Regions from separate parts of the Mesorhizobium sp. M6A.T.Cr.TU.017.01.1.1 genome, predicted to be linked through region 2. Evidence: predicted binding sites of a transcription regulator. Region 2 holds the regulator's gene; each other region holds the start of a gene.
What was found. The regulator PhoB, encoded in region 2, activates phosphate uptake and scavenging genes when phosphate is short. The targets are predictions, from matches to a motif close to TGTCATNNANCTGTCAT.
Positions count from the first base shown of each region.

Region 1: the regulator PhoB is predicted to act here: its motif matches at 2,771-2,787, upstream of ppk2 (polyphosphate kinase 2).
Region 3: the regulator PhoB is predicted to act here: its motif matches at 2,396-2,412, upstream of EOB36_RS14845 (LTA synthase family protein).

Region 1 covers NZ_RZTA01000061.1:1,844-7,528, reverse strand. Annotated here, with positions in the region: gene EOB36_RS19535 (nucleoside deaminase) at 1-289, shown strand, start outside; partial or broken gene EOB36_RS19530 (transposase) at 313-483, opposite strand; gene EOB36_RS19525 (dihydrofolate reductase family protein) at 879-1,523, shown strand; gene ppk2 (polyphosphate kinase 2) at 1,762-2,682, opposite strand; gene EOB36_RS19515 (aldo/keto reductase) at 2,943-3,986, shown strand; gene EOB36_RS19510 (glycosyl transferase family 90) at 4,020-4,991, opposite strand; gene EOB36_RS19505 (hypothetical protein) at 5,196-5,354, shown strand; gene EOB36_RS19500 (DUF982 domain-containing protein) at 5,410-5,670, opposite strand.
Region 2 covers NZ_RZTA01000003.1:29,332-35,016, reverse strand. Annotated here, with positions in the region: gene EOB36_RS01550 (ROK family protein) at 1-1,102, shown strand, start outside; gene phoB (phosphate regulon transcriptional regulator PhoB) at 1,137-1,826, opposite strand; gene phoU (phosphate signaling complex protein PhoU) at 1,843-2,550, opposite strand; gene pstB (phosphate ABC transporter ATP-binding protein PstB) at 2,587-3,402, opposite strand; gene pstA (phosphate ABC transporter permease PstA) at 3,415-5,028, opposite strand; gene pstC (phosphate ABC transporter permease subunit PstC) at 5,021-5,685, opposite strand, start outside.
Region 3 covers NZ_RZTA01000038.1:46,801-52,485, forward strand. Annotated here, with positions in the region: gene EOB36_RS35150 (hypothetical protein) at 1-119, shown strand, start outside; gene fabG (3-oxoacyl-[acyl-carrier-protein] reductase) at 436-1,173, opposite strand; gene fabD (ACP S-malonyltransferase) at 1,233-2,174, opposite strand; gene EOB36_RS14845 (LTA synthase family protein) at 2,442-4,367, shown strand; gene rpsF (30S ribosomal protein S6) at 4,672-5,166, shown strand; gene rpsR (30S ribosomal protein S18) at 5,166-5,414, shown strand; gene rplI (50S ribosomal protein L9) at 5,628-5,685, shown strand, end outside.

The DNA of each region.
Region 1 (5,685 bases), on a different contig from region 2:
GGCGCAGCACTACGACGCTGCTTTTCTCGCTGACTGCACGCTCTACACCAGCACCGAGCCGTGCGCGATGTGCTCCGGGGCGATTTACTGGTCGGGCATCGGGCGTATGGTGTTTGCGTGCTCCGAAGCGCGGCTGGGCGAGATCGCTGGGATCGGGTTGAACGTGCCGAGCCGGGCGGTGTTGCAGACCGGCGCGCGCATCGTCACTGTGGTTGGCCCGACGAACCTCGAAGACGAAGCCGCCGAAGTCCACCAGGAATTCTGGCCAAAGCATCTGGGCAAGGCTTAGAGCCTCGGCTCAGGACGCTCTGATTAGAGCGAGAAGATGACGGTTGCGGCGATGCAGATCGCCGAGAAGAAGTTATGCGCGCATCGGTCGTATCGGGTTGCAATGCGCCGCCGGTCTTTGAGCTTGGCGAAGAGGTTCTCGACCTTGTGGCGCTGGCGATAGAGTGCCCTGTCGTAGGGATATGGGACTTTCCGACTTCGGCTCGACGGGATGCTAAGGCTCGATGCCTTTGTTCCACAAAGCCTCGCGAAATGGCGCTGTCATAACCGCGATCCGCAATCAGGGCTTTGGCAGGGCGGCAGGGCATCGAGAACCATGCGTGCCCCTTGTGGCCGCTCATCTGCCCCCGTAGGCCTGCAGCGCATCCTTCCATTGCAGGCCATGCTTGATGACGTAAACGCATCCTCGAGGCATCGCGGCGCAAGCAACTGCTGCTGCAACCACCCGTCTTGGCTGCGGTCCTGACGCGGCTGGCCCAAACAAGCCGCTCATCGCTCGGCGGAGATTTCAAAATACCGCTTGCAAAATGCAATCAGTATAGCTAAAAACAACTGCTTGCATTTCACAACTGGTCTCGAGGGAGGTACTCATGTCCAAGCTTCGCGTCAACGCTTTCACCCTGTCAATCGACGGCTATGGCGCCGGTCCCGACCAGGACCTGAAAGAGCCGCTGGGCGTAGGTGGGGAAGCCCTGCACAACTGGATGTTCGGCACCCGGACCTTCCGCAACATGTCTGGCGACGATCGCGGGACCACAGACACGGACGACGGGTTCGTGGCGCGCAGCTTCGAAAATGTTGGGGCGTGGATAATGGGCCGCAACATGTTCGGGCCGATCCGCGGCGAGTGGCCGGATGAAAGCTGGAAAGGCTGGTGGGGAGACAATCCACCCTACCATGTGCCGGTCTTCGTGCTCGCCCACCATCCGCGGAATCCCATCGTCATGGCGGGCGGCACGACCTTCTATTTTGTGACCGACGGTATCCACTCAGCGCTGGAAAAGGCGAAAGCAGCGGCTGATGGCAAGGATGTCCGGCTCGGCGGTGGTGTCGCCACGATCCGGCAATATCTCAGGGAAAAGCTCATCGACGACGTGCATCTGGCGATATCGCCGATGCTGCTCGGCTCCGGCGAGAACCTTTTTGCCGGCATCGACATGCTCAAGCTCGGCTACCGGTGCAGCGAGCAGGTCGCGACGCCGAATGCCACGCACGTCATCATCAAGCGCGCGTAGTCTCACTGAGGCGCAGCCCTCTGCGCCGCGATCCTTCGCGCCCCCTCTGTCCTGCCGGACATCTCCCCCACACGGGGGGAGATCGGATGTCGCGCCGGCTTTCGCCAATCATCAGCGTTGCAAGATTGGCACCGTCGGCGACGCTGCCAATCTCCCCCCTCGTGGGGGAGATGTCCGGCAGGACAGAGGGGGGCGCGAAGGAATGCCGCCCGTCCGGGTCTTTAGCAGTCCCAGATGATCAATACTTCTCCGGCACGTACAGCTCGCGCGGCAGCACCTGGCGCTCGTATTCGGGATTGAAGACGCGGTCGGGCAGCGTGATCTCTTCGTGCGGCACCTCCTCATAAGGCATCTGCTTGAGGAGATGATCGATGCAGTTCAGCCGCGCCCGCTTCTTGTCGTTACCCTCGACGATGAACCAAGGAGCTTCGGGAATGTTGGTGCGGGCGAACGTTTCTTCCTTGGCCTTGGTGTACTGCTCCCAGCGCACGCGCGACTGCAGGTCCATCGGCGAGAGCTTCCACTGCTTCATCGGATCATGGATGCGCATCTGGAAGCGCATCTGCTGCTCCTCGTCGGTGATGGAGAACCAGTATTTGACCAGCGTGACGCCGGAACGGACGAGCATGCGCTCGAACTCCGGCACGTCGCGGAAGAACTCCTCGACCTGATCCGGTTCGGCAAATCCCATCACCCTTTCGACGCCAGAGCGGTTGTACCATGAGCGGTCGAACAGCACGATCTCGCCGCCTGCCGGCAGATGCGGGACGTAGCGCTGGAAATACCATTGCGATTTCTCGCGCTCGGTCGGCGCCGGCAGTGCTACGACGCGGCAGATGCGCGGATTGAGCCGCTGGGTGATGCGCTTGATGACGCCACCCTTGCCGGCCGAGTCGCGGCCCTCGAAAACCACCACCAGCTTCTTCTTGTGGTAAGCCACCCAGGACTGCAGCTTGATCAATTCGGATTGCAGCGTGATCAGGTCGCGAAAATACTGCATGCGATCCATCGAGGGCGGATGCGCGTTCTTGTAGATCTTGGCGATTTCCAGCGACAGCGCGGGTTCCGACATTTCCAGCTCGTAGTCTTCGTCGAGCGTGTCGGCTAGCTCCGCTTCCAGCCAATCCCTGGCAGGAGAATTCTGTTTTGCTTCGGTCATTTATGCTGCTCCGCGTGCACGCCCGTGTCGGCGTCCGGCCTGCCGGCCGAGATCGAACACCTTGAGCCGACTTGCATACAGGCCGGCAATGACGGTTTTATTGCAGCCGGCTCGTGCGCCGGTCACCCAAAACGGTAAGATGTGATCGATCCGCCTTCCATGGCATGGGCGACAAGCTGCATGAATTGTCCTACAAATGCCAGGCTCCTTCGGGCAGCCTTCGAAGCACCGCCTTCTCAACGCAATTGCGAGGATCTGACATGGAATACCGCACTCTCGGCCGTTCCGGGCTGAAGGTTTCGACGCTCACCATGGGCACCATGACTTTTGGCGGCGCCGGCGCATTTTCGGCGGTCGGCAAGACCGATCTCGACGAGGCGCGCCGGATGATCGACCTCTGCATCGATTCCGGCATCAATCTCATCGACACCGCCAATGTCTATTCGAACGGGCTTTCGGAGGAGATCATCGGCGAAGCGCTCGGCGGCAAACGCAAGGGCGATGTGCTGATCGCCTCCAAGGCGCGCATGCGGATCGGCGATGGCCCCAACGACGAAGGGCTGTCGCGCTACCATCTGATCCGCGAGTGCGAGAAAAGCCTGAAGCGCCTCAGGACCGATGTCATCGACATCTATTTCCTGCACGAATGGGACGGCACGACGCCGCTCGAGGAAACCATCGCCGCGCTCGACACGCTCGTTAGCCAGGGCAAGGTCCGCTATGTCGGCTGTTCCAACTATTCCGGCTGGCAAGTGATGAAGGCACTGGGGATCAGCGATCGCCAGCACCAGCCGCGCTTCGTCACCCAGCAGATCCACTACACGCTGGAAGCGCGCGAAGCCGAATATGAATTGTTGCCGATCTCGGTCGACCAGGGGCTTGGCGTGCTGGTGTGGAGCCCGCTTGCCGGTGGATTGCTGTCCGGCAAATATCACCGCGACCAGGCCACCTCCCGTCAGCTCAGCGGCTGGAAGGAACCGCCGATCCGCGACGAGGACCGGCTGTGGCGGATCGTCGACGTGCTTGCCTATATCGGCAAGAACCATGGCGTGTCGGCAGCGCAGGTGGCGCTTGCCTGGCTGCTCGGCCGGCCGGCCGTTAGCTCGCTGGTGATCGGCGGCCGAACCGAAGCGCAGTTCAAGGACAATATCGCCGCCGCCAGCCTGGTGCTTACCAGCGAGGAGCGCGCACGCCTGGACGCTGTGAGCAGGCCTGCTGTTCTCTACCCCTATTGGCACCAGCAGTTCACCGCAAAAGACCGGTTCGGTCCGGCCGATCTGGTCCTCGACCGGGATGCTATCTGACAGGGTCCGGATCAGGTCGAAGATCGCCGCGGGCTAGCCCGAGATAAAACGCCAGACCTCGGGATCAGGCTCGATCTGGCCGCTGAGCACGAAATATTTGTAGAGCACGAGCAAGCAGATCGCCTGCTCGGCCCGCTCATCGGCGAACTTGCGGCAATAGGCGTTGGCCGCGGCAACGATGCGTTCGGCCTCAGGCGGATGCTTCTCGAGATACTGCACCCGCTCGGCGAGGTCCGAGAAATCCGGTTCGAGCGGCACATAGTGGACACCAGCCACGAGTTCGCTTTCGCCGAACCATGTCTCGTATGTCGGCGGCGGCATCAGGCACAGCGAATTCGAGCTCATGATCCATTTGAGATTGGTCGCCACATCGTTGCCCTCGAGCGAAATGATGTAGCGGTAGCGCCGCTGCTGATCGATGCTCAAATAGGGCTTGCGATATTCCGGCGCTGCCGTCGGCTTGGGCGTGCCGACATCGCAAAAGGGCAGATCGCGCGCGGCCTCCAGAAGCAAGGTCCGTATCGGATTGTTGAGCTCGCCGCGCCAGACGGCGACCGGAAGCTTGTCCGCGAAGGCAACATCGTCGGCGGGCATGTGGAAGTGGCGGAACTTGTTGAGCTTGAACAGGACCCCGTTCCTGTTGTCGCCGGCGATCGGCCGATCCTTGACGATCGACGGCATGGCAGGCACCTCGATGACGTCGCCGAATTCGAGGTCGATGCGCAAATCGGGATCGAAGTAGCGGGTGAATTCCTTCAGATCGTAGTAATACATGCTCCGGTCTGTCGGCAGCCGGCTGACCGGCACGGCATCGGCGCTCGGCGCGAAAGCGTCCTGCAGCCTGTTGTAATAGTTGAGACGCGCGCGGATCGACCCGTCCGAAAGCCTGGCCCGATCGAGCAGCCCGCCGAGCCTGCGGCGGAACAGCGCCTGCGGCGCGATATCGCGCATGGCATTGCGCGCATAGTAGAATAGCTTCTGTGCGTTTCTTTGAAGCGTGGCCATCGGTCACTTGGTAAAAACAGGTGAGCTTGTTATTTGTACCCCGGTCTCTCCTACACCATTGTGCCAGCCATCTTGCAAGCCCGGAACCGCGTGCAGCCGGCTTGCCGGCTATGTATGGAGCCGATCGGCCTTTGCGGTGTTGTGTTTGCAGCCCAATGCTCCTAGGCAGGGCTAACAACCTTCAGCATTGCGAAAGGAAGAGATATGGCGCGAGCACCGAATTACGGCCAGGAACGCAAGGAACGCGACCGGCAGAAGGCCGCCAAGAAGGCGGAAAAGCAGGCGGCCAAGGTCGCAGCCAAGGAACGTTCGAAGCCCGAGGACGAGACCACCTCCGAGACCGAAACGGAAACGGCAGAGTAAACGGCGTCCGGCCCGCGAGGTGGATCGGATTTGGCCTAGGAATCCCGCTGCGTCTTCAGGCCGGCGCCTTGTCGCTGACGAAAACGTTCACTTCGCGCGCGGCGGCTATGAAGGCGCGCCTCGCGATCATGGCCGGTTTGTCGCCGGCCAACGCATCATGGCAGGCCTGCAGCGCTTCGCGATGCTTTGGACTGCGCTTGCCGGGCCAGTTGTTGAGGAGGTAATCGGAAGCCTCGCGGGCCGTACGCAAGAGCTGAGTGGTTCCCTCCGCGCCCGACTTGACGGTCACGGGTGTTTCAAATCGGTTGTTTTCCATCGCCGCTCTTACGCC
Region 2 (5,685 bases):
CGACCTCATCCAGGAAGGCATCCTGACCGAGAGCAAGGCGAGCGAGACCGTTTCGCTGAAACGCGGCCGGCCGCAGGTCGGCCTCAGCCTCAATCCGGAAGCGGCGGCGGTGTTGGCCGTCGTGTTGTCGCTGAATTTCCTTTCGGTCGCCGTCATCGATTATGCTGGAGAAGTGGTCGCCGAGGAACAGCGCCGGCTGGACACGCTGACCATGTCGCGCGACGAGCTGATCGACGAATGTGTCGCCATCGTCCGGCGCCGGCTCGAAGATCCCGATCTCAATATCCAAAGCGTCGCCCGCATCGCGCTGGCGATCCAGGGCATCACCGATTCCCATGCGCGCGCCATGTTGTGGTCGCCGATCACGCCGCAGACGAACATTGCCTTCGCCGACATTCTGGAACGTGAGTTCGGCATCCCGGCCATCATGGAGAACGATTGCAACATGATGGCCGTGGCGCTGCGCTGGCGCGACCCGGATCGCTACCGCGACGATTTCATCGCCATCCTGCTCTCCCACGGCATCGGCATGGGGCTGGTGCTGAAGGGCGAACTGTTCACCGGCACCCATTCCTCAGGCGGCGAATTCGGCCACATGATCCACCGGCCGGGCGGCGCGCTTTGCCGCTGCGGGCGGCGCGGCTGCGTCGAGGCCTATGCCGGCAACTACGCCATCTGGCGCAATGCAAGGCAGTTGAGCGAGAACGCCGAGCCGGTCGCCGATGTCAGCGACGCCGAGATGCGGGCACTGGCGGCCCGGGCGCGCCAGACGGACGGACCGGAGCGCGAAGCCTACCGCAAGGCCGGCGAAGCGCTCGGCTTCGGGCTCGGCAGCCTGTTCGCGTTGATCGATCCGGCGCCGGTCGCCATGGTCGGCGCCAGCGCTGCCGCCTTCGACCTGATCGAGCCGGCCCTGCGCGAGGCCATCGCTCAGACCGCCGGCGGTCAGTATTCGGGTTCGATTTCCTTCGACACCGAGCCGAACGAGCTGCCGCTGATCCGCGAAGGCTGCGCCATGCGGGCGCTGAGCTTCGTCGACCAGGAGATTTTCGCGCCGGGCGCGCAAGGGAAGTCCGGCACGGCCAGGAAGCACGTGGCCTGAATGGAAGAACGCAGCTTGAATTCAGGCAGTCTGTTCAGTCTTCCCTGATCGCATAGCCCGCGCCGCGGATGGTGCGGATGACATCGGGCATGCGGCCATTGTTGACCGCCTTGCGCAGCCGGCCGACATGGACGTCCACCGTGCGCTCGTCGATGTAGATCGTCTCGCCCCAGACATTGTCGAGCAACTGGCTGCGCGAGAACACCCGACCCGGGTGCCGCATCATGAATTCGAGCAGCCGGAATTCGGTCGGCCCGAGCCGGATCTCGCTCTTCTTGCGATAGACCCTGTGCGATTCGCGATCGAGCATGATGTCACCGACCTTCAGCACGCTGGACAGCACTTCGGGCTTGGCACGGCGCAGCAGCGCCTTGACCCTGGCCATGAATTCCGGTGTCGAGAACGGCTTGACCAGATAGTCGTCGGCCCCGGTCGAGAGGCCGCGCACCCGGTCGCTTTCCTCGCCGCGCGCGGTCAGCATGATGATCGGCAGCCGCTCGGTTTCGGGACGCACCCGAAGGCGACGGCAAAGCTCGATGCCCGAAACCGCCGGCACCATCCAGTCGAGCACCAGAAGATCGGGCACGTTTTCCTGAAGCCGGATTTCGGCCTCGTCGCCGCGCGTCACCACCTCGACCTGATAGCCTTCGGATTCCAGATTGTAGCGAAGGAGGACGCCCAGCGGCTCTTCGTCCTCCACCACCATGATGCGCGGCGCGATCATCGGCCGGTTACCCCTGTCATGTCGCCGACGCCGACATCGTCGTTTCGTCGAGCTTCGGCCGATCCGCCGGCAATTGCTGCCCGGTCACGACATAGTAGGCGTTTTCGGCGATGTTGGTGACATGATCGCCGATACGCTCGAGATTCTTGGCGCAGAACAGAAGATGCGTGCAGGCGGTGATGTTGCGCGGGTCCTCCATCATGTAGGTCAGGAGTTCGCGAAAAACCGCCGTGTATTTCACGTCGATCTTCTCGTCGGCGGCGCGCAGCTCTTTCAACGCGCCGGCGTTGCGCGACACATAGTGCTCGACCACGCCGCGGAGCTGCTCGAGAACGAGATCCGCCATCGCGTCGATACCGTGCGAGAGATTACGCGGCGTGGCGCTCTGCCCGACGGCGCTGACCCGCTTGGCTATGTTCTTGGCCAGGTCGCCGATGCGCTCGAGATCGCCGGCCATCCGGATTGCGCCAACCACGGCGCGCAGGTCTTGCGCCATCGGCTGCCGCTTGGCGATCAGCGTGATCGCGCTGTCGTCGAGTTCGCGCTGCCGCGCATCCATGATGGCGTCATCCGAGACGACGCGCTGCGCCATCGCATTGTCTGACGCAAGCAACGCGCGGATCGACGCTGCGACCATCGCGGCGGCGAGCTCGTCCATGTCGCGGATCAGCCTGTCGATGTGCTCCAATTCCTCGTCGAAAGATGCGACGGTATGTTCACCCATGATACTGTCCTCGTGCTCGAAAATTCGCCGGACCGCTTAGCCGAACCGGCCGGTGATGTAGTCCTGGGTGCGCTTGTCGTCGGGGTTGGTGAACATCTTGTCGGTCGCGCCCTCCTCGACCAGATAGCCGAGATGGAACATCGCCGTGCGTTGCGACACACGCGCTGCCTGCTGCATCGAATGGGTGACGATGACGATCGTGTAGTTCTGGCGCAGTTCGTCAATCAGTTCCTCGACACGGGCGGTGGCGATCGGATCGAGCGCCGAACAAGGCTCGTCCATCAGGATCACTTCCGGCGACACAGCGATGGCGCGCGCAATGCACAGACGCTGCTGCTGGCCACCGGAAAGGCCAGTGCCCGACTCGAGCAGGCGATCCTTGACCTCGTTGAACAGGCCGGCCTTCTTCAGGCTCGATTCGACGATGCCGTCCAACTCCGCCTTGCTCCTGGCCAGACCGTGAATGCGCGGACCGTAGGCGACGTTTTCGTAGATCGACTTCGGAAACGGGTTCGGCTTCTGGAACACCATGCCGACGCGAGCTCGCAGCTCGACGACATCGATTTTCGGGTCGTAGACATCCTCGTTGTCGAGCGTGATCTTGCCGCTTACCCGCGCGATGTCGATCGTGTCGTTCATTCGATTCAAGCAACGCAGAAAGGTCGACTTGCCGCAGCCCGATGGGCCGATCAACGCCGTCACCTGGTTCTCGCGGACATCGAGATCCACGTCGAACAGAGCTCGCTTCTCGCCGTAATGAACGGAGACCTTTTCGCCCTTCATCTTGATCGAAGGCTCGTTGGTTCCGCTACTCAGTTTCTGCTCGACGCTGGCTTCCGTCATGATGTTCATATCCTCTACTCCTTACCAGCGCCGCTCGAAGCGCCTGCGCAGTATCACCGCGATGGCATTCATGATGACCAAAAATACCAGCAAAATCAAAATCGCCGCCGAAGTCTTCTGCTGGAACCCCGCTTCAGGAAAATCGGCCCACATGAATATCTGCACCGGCAGGATCGTCGCGGGATCGGTGAAGCCACCGGGAATGTCGACGATGAAGGCGACCATGCCGATCATCAGCAACGGCGCGGTTTCACCCAGCGCATGCGCCATTCCGAGGATGGTGCCGGTCATGATACCCGGCATCGCCAGCGGCAGGACGTGATGGAATACGGTCTGGACCTTGGACGCTCCGATGCCAAGCGCCGCCTCGCGGATCGACGGTGGCACGGCGCGCAGCGAAGCGCGTGAGGCGATAATGATGATCGGCAGGGTCATCAGCGCCAGCACCATGCCGCCGACCACCGGGGCCGAGCGCGGCAGGCCGAAGAAATTCAGGAATACGGCAAGTCCAAGCAGGCCGAAGACGATCGAAGGCACCGCCGCCAGATTGTTGATATTCACTTCGATGATCGTCGTCAGCCGGTTCTTGGGCGCAAATTCCTCAAGATAGATCGCCGCCGAAACGCCGATCGGGAAGGCGATGGCGAGCGTTACGATCATGGTCAGGAACGATCCGACGACCGCGCCCCAGATACCGGCCAGTTCCGGCTCGCGGCTTGCGCCGGTGAAGAAGAAGATCGAGTTGAACCGGCTTTCGATCAGGCCGGCGCTCTTCAGCGTATCGAGCCAGACGATCACCTTGTCCGAAATCTTTCGCGATGCTTCCGGCGTGTCGATGACCCGCAGGAATGCCTGGCCGCTCGCGGCTGGCGCCGTGCTGTCCAGCGCCTCGATCACCGTGCCCTTTGCGACCGCCGTTCCGTTGGCCCCAGGCGACAGCGCGGTCAGCTTGACCGTGCCGCCATTGAACGCGACCAGCAGCGACGACGCGCCGCTCGTCAGCGTGAGCATGCCGTTTTCGCCCTCGGTCGCACCATGGCCGCGCGCCAACGCCAGCATGGCATCGTCGCCGAAGGTCAGATCGATGTCGCCGCTGCTTTGCGAAGGCGTGACGCTTGTCGAAATCGCCTCGTCCGAACCGACGTCGGCAAGCAAACCCTTGAGATAAAGGTCGGCAAAATCGTCAAGTGGAACCGCGTAGTCCACAGTTCCTCCGAGCATCCCCGGATCAGCAGCGATATCTTTGCGCAGGAACACGCCTGTGCCCGTGGAAATCAGTCCGCGCAGCAGGCGCTTGTCCTGACGGCTCGTCACATCCGGAAATTTTGCCGTAAGCGCTTCCTGGGCGATGGCGTCGTAGTTGACGGCGTCGAGTTTCGCCGGGTCTACCTTGGCCGCCGAAAGATCGATCGGCAGCGTCAGATAGTTCTGCCGCAGCGCCGGGATCGCCTGCGTGACGATCGTCGACAAGAGCAGCACAAGGAACAAGCCGGCCAACGCGACGGCTGCGGCGCCAAGCCATTTGAACCACGTTTCCGCGCGGTAACGGCCCTTCAGCCGTGCCTTCGCGGCATCGTCGGTATGAATGCTGACCGGCCGTCTGCCGGCGCCGAATGACGCGATCGCATCAGTCATATTGCTCTCGGTATTTCTGGACGACGCGCAAAGCGACGATGTTGAGGGTAAGCGTGATGCAGAACAACACCAGGCCGAGCGCGAAGGCTGCAAGCGTCTTGGCGCTGTCGAATTCCTGATCGCCCACAAGCAGCGTCACGATCTGCACCGTCACTGTTGTGACCGCTTCGAGCGGGTTGGCCGTGAGGTTTGCCGCCAGCCCTGCGGCCATGACCACGATCATTGTTTCACCGATCGCGCGGCTGACTGCGAGCAGCATCGCCGAAACGATGCCCGGAAGGGCCGCCGGAAGGATCACCTTGCGGATGGTTTCAGACTTGGTCGCGCCGAGGCCGGCGGAACCGTCCCTCAGGGATTGCGGAACGGCGTTGATCACATCGTCGGAAAGCGAGGAAACAAAGGGAATGATCATGATGCCCATGACCACGCCTGCGGCGAGCGCGGATTCTGACGCAACGTTGAGACCCAGGCTTTCGCCCAGACCACGGAAGTAGGGCGCAACCGTCAGCGCAGCGAAGAAACCGTAGACGACGGTCGGAATGCCAGCAAGGATTTCCAATACCGGCTTTGCGACCGCGCGGACGCTTTTGGAGGCGTAATCCGAAAGATAGATCGCAGCCATCAGCCCGATAGGCGCAGCTACCAGCATGGCAATGA
Region 3 (5,685 bases), on a different contig from region 2:
GAGGGGCAAAAGATGCGAAACTCGATTGCTGCAATCTTGCTTTTGATCGTCACCGCGATTTCGACAGCACTGCCGGTGCACGCAAAAGAAGTGAACCACCGATTGCCGAACGAGCATAAGGCCGGTCCTATCTTTAACGATGCGGACGCTCAGAAAAAGTGCCCTCAGGTGTGCGGAAATAGTTCCTGGTCCGGTCTGTGGCGGACTACCGTCTGGGGGACCATGTCGGTTTGTTCCTGTTCAAGAGGATCATCCGGTTCTTCTTTTCCCACCGGTCGTGAAACCTCCTGCAACGCGCCTTCGAACGAGGCTTGCGGGGGCTGTCAGGTTACCTGCCCGGCAGGTAAGCAGGCATCATGCATAGAGGGTGAGGTCCACGGGGAAACGTCGCCGGTTTGCTGGACGAACGCCAAATGTGAATGCAACTGACTTTTATCAAATCATCGCCATGCCGCCATTCACGTGGATGGTCTGGCCGGTGACATAGGCAGCTTCGTTGGAGGCGAGGTAGGCGACGGCGGAAGCGACTTCGGCGCTGGTGCCCATGCGCCGTGTCGGGATCGCCGCCATGATCGCCTCTTTCTGCTTGTCGTTGAGCTTGTCGGTCATCGCCGATTCGATGAAGCCCGGGGCGACGCAGTTGACGGTGATGTTGCGGGTGGCGATCTCCTGCGCCAGCGACTTGGAAAAGCCGATCATGCCGGCCTTGGAAGCGCAGTAATTGGTTTGGCCGGGATTGCCGGTGACGCCGACCACCGAGGTGATGTTGATGATGCGGCCGTGCCGGCGCCGCATCATCGGATGGGTGAGCTCGCGGGTCAGCCGGAACACGGCGGTCAGATTGACCTCGATCACGCTATCCCAGTCGGCGTCCGCCATGCGCACGAACAGCCCGTCCTTGGTGATGCCGGCGTTGTTGACGAGAATGTCGACACCTTCGAGATCGGCCTCGGCCTTCTGGCCGAGCGCCTTGACCTCGTCGCGGTTGGAAAGGTTGGCCGGGAACAGCTTGACCCGGTCGCCGAGCTCGGCGGCCAGCGTCTCCAGCTTTTCGACGCGGGTGCCGTGCAGGCCAACGATGGCGCCCTGCGCATGCAGCACCCGGGCGATCGCCTCGCCTATCCCTCCTGATGCGCCTGTGACGAGCGCCTTGCGGCCAGTCAATTCGAACATGTCTTGTCTCCTGATCTAAGAGAACACCCTTCACACGGGTGGGGTCAAATCGTGGCCGGTTATGCGAGCGCCGCCAATGCCGCCTCGACATCCGCCGCCGTGCCGACAGCGCCTGTGGCGATATCGCGGTTGATGCGCCGAGCCAGTCCCGACAGCACCTTGCCTGCGCCCACCTCGTAAAGCGTCGCAACGCCATTCGCGCCGAACCACTCCACCGTCTCGCGCCAGCGCACGCGGCCGGTCACCTGTTCGACCAGGCGGCGGGCGATGGCGTCGGGATCGCTGGACGGGGTGACCGACACGTTGGAGACTACAGGCACGAACGGCGCGTTCTTCGTCACCCCGGCCAGCGCCTCGCGCATGATCTCGGCCGCCGGTGTCATCAGTGCCGAATGGAAAGGCGCAGAAACTTGCAGCATCAGCGCCCGCTTGGCGCCCTTTTCCGTGCACAGCTTCGCCGCCAGTTCAACCGCCGCCCTGGCGCCGGAGATCACCAACTGGCCACCGCCATTGTCGTTGGCGATCTGGCAAACTGAATCTTTGGCCGCTTCAGCGCAGGCGGCTTCGACATCGGCCTGTTCCAGCCCGATGATCGCCGCCATGGCGCCCTCGCCGGCCGGCACTGCCGCTTGCATGGCATTGCCGCGGATACGCAAGAGCCGGGCGGCATCGGCGATCGAGACGAAACCGGCGGCAGCAAGTGCCGAATACTCGCCGAGCGAATGGCCGGCGACATAGGCGACCTTGTCCTTCAGCGAGAAGCCGCGCGATTCCATAGCCCGGATTGCGGCAAGCGACACAGCCATCAGCGCCGGCTGGGCATTGGCGGTCAGCGTCAGCGTCTCTTCCGGCCCTTCCCAGATCAGCTTCGACAGGTTTTCGCCGAGCGCGTCGTCGACCTCTTCGAAGATCTTCCGCGATTCCGGAAAGGCGTCGGCGAGGTCCTTGCCCATGCCGACAGCCTGGCTGCCCTGTCCCGGAAAGGTGAATGCGACGGCCATCTGTGGCTCCTAAGCGGCTGATTTTTCCTGCCTGTGACGCAAGGCAGGCGGGCAAGTCAAGTCCGCCATCAGCCCAACTCAGGCCGCTCCGGCTCGGCATCGCTGGCCGAGTGCCTGTTCCAAAAGGCTTTTTGTCGATCACTCATGATGAAAATCGCTCACGATTCGTTTGCTGGCTCTTCTTATTTCAGCCACAGGCGCTAGCTTTTTGTGACATATCGATGACAGCTCAATGACGCTTTTGTGTATGGTCGGGGGAATTGTAAGTTGGCAAGGACTAGGAAAGGCGCCGGCAAGGCCGCGCCACAGTTTCTGGAAGGCGATCCGGCCACCGGCTATCTGCCGGGCCGGAAATGGCCCGTTATCCGCTATGGCCTCGTCAGCCTGCTCGCTGCCGCCATTCTGGTGTTTGCGGTCGAACTGATCGTGCGCGGCGACTTTGCCGGCACCGTCGCCTTCTTCCTGCAGCCGTTCAAGCCGGGCTGGACCACCATCATCATTTTCGCGTTGATCCTCATCGGTCTCGATGCCGTGCTCGGCCGCAGCCACCAGAGCCTGATGATCGTCGCGCCGCTGACGCTGGCGCTGGCCTTTGTCGGCCATCAGAAATCGCTCTATCTCGGCGATCCGCTCTATCCGACCGATTTCTTGTATTCACGCCAGATCGTGGCGCTGATGCCGCTTCTGGTGCGCGAACGCCCGGGGACCGCCATCGCTATGGCGGTCGGCATCGTTGGCGGCCTATCGCTGCTCGTCTATGGCTGGCGACTATGGCGCCGCCGGGTACCGGCGCTCAGCCGTAAGGGCCGCCTTGCCCGGCTGACATTGACAGTGCCGCTGCTCGCCTTCTTCGTCTCAATCATGGATTACGCGACCTTCTCGTGGACGCGTGACCGGTTGCAGATCATCCCGATCATGTGGGACCAGAAGGAAAACTACGCCTCCAACGGCTTCGCGCTCGCCTTCGCGCTCAACGTGCCGATGGCCCACGTCTCGGCGCCTGCGGGCTATTCCGACAAGTCGATCGCGGCAATCGACAGGCCTGACGTGACGGTCTCCGTACCGGCCGAGAAGCCCGACGTCATCATCGTCATGAGCGAATCCTTCTGGGATCCGACCGAGTTGCCCGGCGTCACCATCACGCCCGATCCGATTCCCAATGTGCGGACGCTGCGCTCGGGCTCGATGTTCTCGCCCGAATTCGGCGGCATGACCGCCAATGTCGAGTTCGAGGCGCTGACCGGCTTTTCCAATGCCTTCCTGCCGGCCGGCAGCATCCCTTACCAGCAATATGTCCGCGCGCCGGTGCCGTCGATGGCCACGTTCCTGAAGAGCCAAGGCTATGAGACGCGCGCCATCCATCCGGGCACGAGCTGGTTCTGGAACCGCACGCCGGTCTATGCGGATTTCGGTTTCGACGACTTCAAGTCGGAGGAAAACCTGCCATATCTCGAAAAGCGCGGGCCGCTGGCCTCGGACGCGGCGATGACCGACGAGATCATCCGCGAGGCCGACGCCACCGACGATCCGTTCTTCTTCTTCGCCGTCAGCCTGCAGAACCACGGTCCCTATGAGCCGAATCGCTACTACAATCCGACCCACAAGGTGCAGGCGCCGACCAGCCAATGGGCGAAGGATTCGCTGCTGAGCTTCACAGAGGGAGCATCCGACGCCGACAAGGGCCTCGAGCGCCTTGTCGAATGGGCGAAGAACCGCCAGCGGCCGACGGTCATCGCCTTCTTCGGCGACCATCTGCCGCCGCTCGGTCCGGTCTATGTCGAAACCGGCTTCCTCAAGGACAATGTCGCGCCGCGCAAGGAGTCGCCTGACCAGATGCTGCGGCATCACCAGACGCCGCTGATCGTATGGTCGAACCGCACCGGACCGGCCGCGGAAATGGGCGCGGTAAGCCCCGCCTTCCTGCCCTACCATATCCTGACCACGGCCGGGATCAGCCACCCCTATTACACCGGCTTCCTCGGCCAGATGCGCGAGCATTACCGTGTCGTCGACCGCAATCTGCTGTTGACGCCGGCGGGCGAAGCCACGCCGGACTGGGCGCGCAAGAAGAAAATCGACCCGGCCATTCGCGATTTCCGCCTGCTGCAATACGACATGATGTTCGGCAAGCGCCACGCAGCGCCCGATTTCTTCCCGGAAACGGTGAAGAAGCTGGTCCCGCATACAAGCTAAAGCTGCCGCGCGACATGTCGTCCTTGCAGCGGCGGATTTTCGGCTCGCCCTTGCCATCCAGCCGGATTCCTGTATAGACGCCCGCAATCTGCCGGTCCTTGCTGGGGGCTGAACGGAGGGCCGGAGGTTTTTCGAAACCTTCGTGTGGGGCCAGAAGCGCTTCCGCCTCCCGTGTCTCCGCTCTCGACCGTCTCGTCATGCTCCTTTCTTCCCCGCCTCCTTTAGGGATCGGCGGGTCAGAGAAGTTGCAGAGGCTTTTGCCGCCGGGAACCGGGAGAGAAACGAAGAAAGGCAAAAGAACAATATGGCTCTTTACGAACATGTGTTTCTTGCCCGGCAGGACCTCTCGCAGCAGCAGGTCGATGCGCTTGTCGAACAGTACAAGGGCGTCATCTCAGCTAATGGCGGGTCCGTCGGCCGGGTCGAGAACTGGGGACTGAAGTCCCTCACCTACCGGGTCAACAAGAACCGGAAGGCATACTATACGCTGATGGACATCACCTGCCCGCCGGCCGCGCTCAACGAGATGGAGCGCCAGATGGGCCTGTCCGAAGATGTGCTGCGTTTCCTCACCATCAAGGTCGATGCGCATGAGGAAGGCCCGTCGGCGATGATGCAGAAGCGCGAAGAGCGCTCGGAACGCGGTGGCTTCGGCGACCGTGACCGCGGCCCGCGCTCGTTCGGCGACCGCGATCGCGGCGACCGTGGCGATCGTCCGCCGCGCAGCTTCGGTGGCGACGCCGGTGCAGACCGTGGTCCGCGCCGTCCGCGCGAAGGTGTTGAAGGGGGTGCAGAATAATGGTCGACATCAACCAGATCCCGACCCGGCGCCCGTTCCACCGCCGCCGCAAGACCTGCCCGTTCTCCGGCGCCAACGCGCCCAAGATCGACTACAAGGACGTACGTCTTCTGCAGCGCTACATTTCCGAGCGCGGCAAGATCGTGCCGTCGCGCATCACCGCCGTCAGCCAGAAGAAGCAGCGCGAACTCGCCAAGGCGATCAAGCGCGCCCGCTTCCTTGGCCTGCTGCCCTACGTGGTTCGCTAACACTCTTTCAGCGGGCGGTTCGCCGCCCGCTTTTTCCCACGGCGACGGGCGCCGCGGGGTCTACCATCAAACCCCGGGTTGAGGTGAAGACCTCTAACTGCCGCGACAGGCAGGACAGCGACATTGGCGGCGACGCCCTCTGCTTCCTGACCTGTTCCAGACAATTCGGCGTCGATGCCAGTGATTTTGGCGCCCAAACGAAGGAACAAAACCATGGATGTCATTCTTCTCGAGCGCGTTTCCCGCCTCGGCCAGATGGGCGACACCGTCA